2 regions of the Paraburkholderia sp. SARCC-3016 genome follow, and region 1 is predicted to be linked to the other one. Evidence: riboswitches for the same ligand, from Rfam matches in the RefSeq annotation. Region 1 holds a riboswitch; the other holds the start of a gene.

Region 1 (4,208 bases):
ATCCCGCGAGAGCGGCTGGCTAACACTTCAGCACAATTAATGGAGTGCGCGCGCCAGACCCGCCAGCGCGACTTTGCGGTAACTCGTACCGACATTCCGTGACGCAAACGATTGCGGGGGAGCACGTACAGCGACACACCCGATCAGGCCCGCCGCGGCATGGATGGGCATAACGCCATTAGAACCTTTGCTTCAATTTTTCTGTGGAAATTTCATCCCATTTATGCAATGCGAAGCGGATATATTCCCGGCGCATTTTTATTCGAATTACCGGAGAGAAGTGAATAGCGCCGGGGGACCGGCGCGTGGGGCTGCGGGCAGGATGACGGCCGCGGCAGCGCACGGCCGGGGATGCGACATTTCGGTGTACGTGGCGACGATGCACATGCTCTGTGCACGACCGCATGCGATCAGGAGACCCGAGCGTTCACGGCGCGGCCGCGATCACTTCGGCCACGCAGGCCGTAAGCTTCTTGCCGTACGGTACGTGCAGGAACTCGTTGGGACCGTGCGCATTCGACTTCGGTCCGAGCACGCCGCACACCATGAACTGCGACTGCGGAAAGCCCGCTTTCAATACGTTCATCAACGGGATCGTGCCGCCCTGGCCGATATAGGCGCAGTCGGCGCCGAAGTGCTGTCGCGATGCGTCGTTCAATGCGGCGCCGAGCCAGCTTGCGACGTCCGGAGCGTTCCAGCCGGTCGCCGCGCCGCTGTCGGGCTTGAACGTGACTTTCGCGTTGTAAGGCGGGTCGAGTTCGAGCAACGCTTGCAGTTCATTGACAGCCTTGCTGGCGTCGACGAGCGGCGGCAGCCGCAGCGACAGCTTGAACGCGGTGCGCGGGCGCAGTACGTTGCCCGCGTCGGCGAGCGACGGCAGGCCGGCCGCACCGGTCACCGCAAGCGACGGGCGCCACGTCGAATTGAGCAGCGCGTCTTTCGGGTCGGTAGTGGTCGGCAGCACTTGCCGGCCGTCCTGACCGCACGCCCAGGGCATTTTCTTCCACACGTCGTCGCCGAGTATCGTCGCGGTCGCTTCGGCTTCGCGCATTCGCTCGGGCGGTATCGGGCAATGAAAGCCTTTTGGCAGCAGATTGCCCGTCGATGCGTCTTCGAGCCGCTCGAACAGTTGCCGCATGATGCGGAAGCTCGAAGGCGCAATACCGCCGTAGGAGCCCGAATGAATACCCTCGTCGAGCACCTGCACCTCGAGGTCGCCCGAAACGAGGCCGCGCAGCGACGTGGTGAGCCAGAGCTGGTCGTAATTGCCCGCGCCCGAATCAAGGCACACGACGAGGCCGACTTTGCCGAGCCGGTCGCGCAGTGCATCGACATACGGCAGCAGGTCGTAACTGCCCGACTCCTCGCAGGTTTCGACGAGCCCGACGCAGCGCGGCCGTTCGACGCCTTGCGCATCGAGCGCCGCGAGCGCGGTGACACTCGCGTAGATCGCGTAGCCATCGTCGGCGCCACCGCGGCCATAGAGCTTGCCGTCTTCGAGCTTCGGCACCCAGGGGCCGAGGTCGTTGCGCCAGCCCGCGAATTCCGGCTGCTTGTCGAGATGCCCATACAACACGATGGTTTCGGTGCTGCCCGAGCGCGTCGCAGGCGATTCGAAGAAGATCACCGGCGTGCGGCCCGGCAGCCGCACCACTTCGAGCTTCAGGCCGCGCACCGGCTGCGTTTCGGCCCACTTGGCCGCTTCGGTGACGACGCGCTCGATATAGCCGTGCTTCTGCCAGTCAGGATCGAACGCCGGGCTTTTGGCCGGGACGGCGATGTAGTCGGTCAGCGCGGGAACGATCTCGTCGTTCCATTTGCGCTCGACGAAATCGCGCAGCGTGTTGGGGTCCAGTTTCGATTGCGTAGTGGCGTCGGAAATCATCGCGGCATGTCCGGTCGGTGAAAAAACACATGATAGTCCCGATCATGCGCGTCGCCGCGAAGGCGCGTCGCCGCGCGCCGCATGCGGCGCGGTACGGCTCCGCGCTGCGCGAGCGCAGCGTTCGCGCGACAATGGTGCATTCGTCATGCATGCCCCCTGGCAATCTCATGGAGAATCTCGTCATACAAGGCGTCGCGGCTATCGTCGCGCTCGGCATCTATTTCCTGCCATCGATCATCGCCGACCGGCGCAAACGCTACGATCTGCTGACTATCGCGCTCTTCAACGCCGTGGTCGGCTGGACCGTGTTCGGCTGGCTGCTTGCGCTTTATTGGGCGCTACAGCCGAATCCGCCGAAAAACGTGGCCGGCGAAATCGTGAAGTCGCGCAAGATCGTGAGCATGCGCAAGTTTTCGACGATGCTCGCCGATCGCGTGCGCCTGCGCTCGTCGCGCACCGAGGCGCGCGAGCGTTCGTCGAAGTGAAGTGTAAGGTGTGAACGGTGAGGGCCGGCCGCCGCCTCTGCTGTCGGGCGGACATACCGCTGAATAGGCTTCCTGTCGACACGTGCATGGGCCGGCGCAACAGCTGTTGTCATGGGATAATCCTGCGGTTCGCGCAACTGGCGCTACGAGATGGATCACCATCGGGGAACGCGAACCGCACTCCGCCGCTGGCCGGAATCGCGAATCGCCGCGCGCCTGGGCATTGCCTCGATCTTGTCACGGAGACATGCAATGCCCGAACACACCTCTCTTCTCGCTTTCGGCCTCGTCGCACTGGGCATGGCACTGACGCCCGGCCCGAATATGGTTTACCTCGTCTCGCGCTCGATCTGCCAGGGACGCACGGCGGGGCTGATTTCGCTCGGCGGCGTCGCGCTCGGTTTTGTCGTCTATTTGTTGTGTGCGGCCTTCGGCATTACCGCGCTGCTGCTTGCCGTGCCGTTCGCGTACGACGCGCTGCGCTTCGGCGGTGCGCTTTATCTGTTGTGGCTCGCATGGCAAGCGGTAAAGCCCGGCGGACGTTCGCCGTTTCAAGTGCGCACACTGCCCGCTGACAGCCGGGGCAAGCTGTTTGCGATGGGCTTTGTGACCAATCTGCTGAACCCGAAAATCGCCGTGCTTTATCTGTCGCTGCTGCCGCAGTTCATCGATCCGCTACACGGCAGCGTGCTCGGCCAGTCGCTCGCGCTGGGCTTCGTGCAGATCGCGCTTAGCATGTGCGTGAACGCGGCGGTCGCGATGACCGCGGGTTCGATTGCCGGGTTTCTTGCGCGCCGGCCGACATGGCTCGCGGTGCAACGCTGGATGATGGGCACGGTGCTGACGGGTCTGGCCGTGCGAATGGCCATGGAGGCGCGGCGCTAGGCCGCTTACCGACAGGCGCGCTCGGGGAAGCGCGCCTCGTTTGCCTCGCTCACGGAAGCACGACCCGAATGAACTTGTGCAGTTGCACCGAGCCGGCCGGAATCGAGCGCGGCTCGCAGCGCACGTTCTCGTAATCGAAGATGTCCTGGCGTAATTCGCCGTGCTCGTCGAACCACTGGCAGACAAGCCGGTCGGCAGCCGAACCGGCCACCGGCCCTGCGTAAGTGACCGTCATGCGCGGGCCGCCGGCCTTGAGCGTGACAACATCGCCAACGTTGAATTGGCCGGCACGCGTCGTATCGAATGGTTTGAGAGTAGCAGTCAGCATGATGTCCCCGTTATAAGCGTAAGCGTCGAGCCGTCTGATCAAACACTGCCGTAAACGCACCACCGTCGAATCAATTGAAAGAGTGCCGCAAGATTATCAATCGGATTTTCCGCAAGCAAGCTTTTTCTAAAAAGACACTGAGGCCCGCGCGAATTAAGTGACTTTATAAAATATTTTAGAACGCGTGTTCAGCATATGGGATGCCAATGTCCGTCAGTTCCGCGCCCCGGTTCTGTAAGAGTTAGTGCCCTTGTGGCAGGGGTCTGAAGGGTGCGACCAACACGACTGTAATCTTCCCTGACTGGGGGATGTCATACGCGCGTAATAATATTCGCTAACTCGCAATGCGCAAACTTAATCGCCCATAATCCCGATCACCAATAAACCGACCGATCATTGCTGAACAACGATATATCGGGCGGCGTCAGAAATTCGGCAAAAGATCGCATTATTTACGGGTAATTACCGAGGGTCGGTTGGATGCGTGAAGAATATTTTCCGGACGCGCCGGGTTTCTGCCCGATACACGCGCAATTGTTCAGTGCACGCGACTTGTCGGCGCGCGGCCCATCCTGCTACGATGAAGCCGACGGCGAGCAGCGCAAAGCCCAATGTCAGCACGTGT
Region 2 (4,208 bases), on a different contig from region 1:
CACGCGCCTCCACCTGATCGCGCATCTGCCATGCGACAAACGAAGGTGTCGCCATCGCTGCAAGCAGAGCCAGCAACGCGACCACCGCCAGCGTTTCGAGCAGCGTGAAGCCGCATCGTACGCATCTCGTCCAGCCATCGTTTCTCATCGTCAGCCTCCGTTGTCAGCAACGATGGCTGCGAATCTACCTTTGCTTCAGGGTGCTAACAATATGCCGAATGGCCAGGTAGCGCGCAAAGGCAAACGCACGCAACATTGCGTGTCGGTCGAACGCGGCACGACGGTAACGCATCGAAGAGACCCGACGGTCGGGAAGGGGGAAGAATGCAGCAAATCGAATTGATGGCCGATGCGGTGGCGCAGAGTGCCGGCGAGCATCTGGCCGCTTCCGCATTGCCTCCGAAGCAGCCTGCTGCACCGCGAACGGAAGGCCTGCGAGCTGCACCGTGGGTTGCAGCCCAATCAGCGCTTGCGCCGGGGTTTGGGCGGACCGGGCGGCGAAGCCATCCGGCGAAACTCCTCGATCACATCCTCGAATTCGGACACGTCTTCGAAACGCCGGTAGACGGACGCGAAGCGCACATAGGCGATCGTATCGAGCGCGCGCAACTCGTTCATCACGAGTTCGCCGAGCCGTTCGCTTCGTACCTCGCGCTCGCCGCTGCCGAGCAACTGGTATTCGATGCGCGCAACGGCGGCGTCGATTGCGTCGGCCGCAACGGGCCGCTTGCGCAGCGCGAGCTTCATGCTCGAGACGATCTTGCGGCGGTCGAACTCGACGCGGCTACCGTCCTTCTTCACGACCGACGGCAGTGCGAGCTCGACGCGCTCGTAAGTGGTGAAGCGCTTGTCGCAAGCCGGACAACGGCGCCGCCGCCGGATGGCGGCGCCGTCTTCGGATACGCGGGAGTCGACGACCTGCGTATCGTCGTGCCGGCAGAACGGGCAGCGCATGGTCGGCTAGCGATAGACCGGGAAGCGCTTCGTCAGCTCGGCGACTTGCGTTCGCACGCGCTCGATGGTGGCGGCGTCTTCCGGATTGTCGAGCACGTCGGCAATCAGGTTACCCACCACTTCGGCTTCCTTGACGCCGAAGCCGCGCGTCGTCATGGCGGGCGAACCGAGGCGAATGCCGCTCGTCACGAATGGCTTTTCCGGGTCGTTCGGAATCGCGTTCTTGTTCACCGTGATATGCGCGGCGCCGAGCGCCGCTTCGGCCGCCTTGCCGGTGATGTGCTTCGCACGCAGATCGACCAGCATCACGTGGCTCTCGGTGCGCCCCGAGACGATGCGCAGGCCGCGCTTCACCAGCGTTTCGGCAAGCACGCGTGCGTTCTCGATCACGCGCTGCTGATACTCCTTGAACTCCGGCGACAACGCTTCCTTGAACGCCACGGCCTTGGCGGCGATCACGTGCATCAGCGGTCCGCCCTGGATGCCGGGGAAGATGGCCGAGTTGATCGGCTTCTCATACTCGGCCTTCATCAGGATCACGCCGCCGCGCGGGCCCCGCAGGCTCTTGTGCGTCGTGGTGGTGACGAAGTCGGCGTGCGGCACCGGGTTCGGATAGACGCCGGCGGCAACGAGACCTGCGTAATGCGCCATGTCGACCATCAGATAGGCACCGACCGCCTTCGCGATTTTCGCAAGCCGTTCGAAGTCGATGCGCAGCGCGAACGCAGACGCGCCCGCGACGATAAGCTTCGGCTTGTGTTCGTGAGCAAGCTTCTCGGCCGCTTCGTAATCGATGTCTTCAGCCGCGTCGAGCCCGTAGCTCACGACGTTGAACCACTTGCCCGACATATTGACGGGCGAGCCGTGCGTCAGGTGGCCGCCATGCGCGAGGCTCATACCCATGATCGTGTCGCCGGGCTTGAGCATGGCGAAGAACACACCCTGATTCGCCTGCGAGCCCGAGTTCGGCTGCACATTCGCCGCCTCGGCGCCGAACAGCTGTTTGACGCGGTCGATCGCGAGCTGCTCGACGATATCGACATACTCGCAACCGCCGTAATAGCGCTTGCCCGGATACCCTTCCGCGTACTTGTTCGTGAGCTGCGAGCCTTGCGCGGCCATCACGGCCGGGCTCGTATAGTTTTCCGACGCAATCAGCTCGATGTGTTCTTCCTGGCGACGGTTTTCCTGCTCGATCGCCTGCCAGACTTCCGGGTCGACGTTCGCAATGGTGCTTTGGGCTTTATCAAACATGTGCGTTCCGTTGAGAATGTTCGGTTGACCGTGATTCCGCACGTGCATATGCGTTCGATCTTGCGCATGACAGCATACAAAGCGGCACGCGAAAGGCGTGCGCAAAGCGCGCAAGCTCACGCGCGGTGCGGCAGGAAACTGGAAGCCTGGATATGCGGACTGCAGAGGCGCCGCACACGCGAGGCAGGCCAGCGACCGGCAGCACGAAGAATTGCGCGCGGATCACAGCTGCCCAGGCGAACGGCAAAACGGAGCCCCGCGCTTCACGGTGGGTTGTTCCACCTTGAACCCGTAGGGTTCTATCGCCAGTCACGCAGGGATGAGCGCGTTAGTTTATTGGAAGCGCATCGAATAGGCAACCTGCCCCACGGCGCCTGCAGCGACGCAAAAAAGCCTGACGAATTCGCTACTTGCGCCCACTTTGCGGCGCCCGGCACGAGATCCGGCGGCCCGCCCGATCCGGCCGTCGCGGCGCGGTTGATCGGGCGCCGCAATGGAAGTAGGCTTGTCGCCTTTCTCAACCCACCGGAAACTGGAATGATCGTCTTTGTCACCGGGGCGTCTGCCGGATTCGGCGCTGCCATCGCGCGTGCTTTTGTCAAAGGCGGCCATCGCGTCGTCGCGACCGCGCGCCGCAAGGACCGCCTCGATGCCCTCGCCCGCGAACTCGGCGAGAACCTGCTGCCGCTGCAGCTCGACGTGCGCGACCGCGCGGCTGTTCAGGCGCTGTCGGGCGCACTGCCCGACGGCTTCGCCGCGGTCGACGTGCTGGTCAACAACGCGGGGCTCGCACTCGGGCTCGAGCCGGCCCACAGGGCCGATCTGGACGACTGGGAAACGATGATCGATACGAACTGCAAAGGCCTCGTGCAAGTGACGCGCGCGTTGCTGCCGGGCATGGTCGCGCGCAACCGCGGCCACGTGATCAATCTGGGTTCGGTCGCAAGCAGCTGGCCGTATGCCGGCGGCGATGTGTACGGCGCGACCAAGGCGTTCGTTGCGCAATTCAGCCTGAATCTGCGCGCGGACCTGACCGGCACCGCGGTGCGCGTGACCGACATTCAGCCGGGCCTGTGCGGCGGCACCGAATTCTCGAACGTGCGGTTTCGCGGCGACGACGTGAAGGCTGCGGGCGTCTATAAGGACATGCAGCCGCTCACGGCCGAAGACATCGCCGAATCGATCTTCTGGGTCGCCACGCGCCCGGCGCATGTGAACATCAATTCGATCGAATTGATGCCGGTTGCGCAGTCGTTCGCCGGCCTGTCGGTTCATCGCGGCTGACCACGCCCGGAGCGGGAAAAGTGAATGAAACAAGTGCCAAAAAAGCAGGCAGCCTGTCAGGTTCCGGTAAAATGCGCGGCATGAAAACTTCTGGCAGTCAGCCCGGCGCCGAAATCGGCTTCTCATGGCCGATTCGCGTGTACTACGAAGATACGGACGCCGGCGGCATCGTGTTTTACGTGAACTACCTGAAGTTTTTCGAACGCGCACGCACCGAATGGCTGCGCGCCTGCGGAATCGAACAAGGCAGGCTCGCGAGCGAAACCGGCACGCTCTTCATCGTCCGCAGCACGGCACTCGACTACCGGTCGCCGGCGCGCCTCGACGACTCGCTCGCGATCGTCAGCCGGATCGAACGGCTCGGCCGCGCAACGGTCGATTTCGTGCAGGAAGCGTGGCGCGAGGATACGCTGCTCGCCACCGGCACGATCCGCATCGGCTGCGTCGACGCAGCGGCGCTGCGGCCCGCCGCGATTGCGCCGGCCGTCCTCGCCGCGTTGCGGCGCGGGCCGCCCGGTTCGGGCGCAAGCACCGGCTCGAGCAATACAACGACAGGCATGTCAACGGCTAACGAGTGAGCACCGTTGTTACCTGGCCAGTGAACTCGTAACGGTCAGAACAAGACCAAGCATGGTTCGGCGAAAGGGTTCGCCGAAGCTTCCGGTTCTCCCACCGAACGCTTCGATCCGCCTTTCAGCCGGACGCCCCTAGCGGGA

The links. Region 1 has a riboswitch for ZMP and ZTP ahead of QYH69_RS03385 (LysE family translocator). Riboswitches for the same ligand answer to the same signal wherever they lie in the genome.
Region 2: another riboswitch for ZMP and ZTP. It lies ahead of glyA (serine hydroxymethyltransferase); the one in region 1 lies ahead of QYH69_RS03385 (LysE family translocator).

Annotation. Positions count from the first base shown of each region.
Region 1 is NZ_JAVHZD010000002.1:222,336-226,543, forward strand. It holds gene QYH69_RS03375 (M20 family metallopeptidase) at 428-1,885, opposite strand; gene QYH69_RS03380 (superinfection immunity protein) at 2,053-2,370, shown strand; ZMP/ZTP riboswitch at 2,494-2,599, shown strand; gene QYH69_RS03385 (LysE family translocator) at 2,623-3,255, shown strand; gene QYH69_RS03390 (YodC family protein) at 3,305-3,583, opposite strand; partial or broken gene QYH69_RS03395 (MFS transporter) at 4,139-4,208, opposite strand, start outside.
Region 2 is NZ_JAVHZD010000033.1:80,653-84,860, forward strand. It holds gene QYH69_RS28295 (GspH/FimT family pseudopilin) at 1-148, opposite strand, end outside; gene nrdR (transcriptional regulator NrdR) at 463-954, opposite strand; gene glyA (serine hydroxymethyltransferase) at 961-2,208, opposite strand; ZMP/ZTP riboswitch at 2,432-2,531, opposite strand; gene ydfG (bifunctional NADP-dependent 3-hydroxy acid dehydrogenase/3-hydroxypropionate dehydrogenase YdfG) at 2,746-3,492, shown strand; gene ybgC (tol-pal system-associated acyl-CoA thioesterase) at 3,564-4,070, shown strand.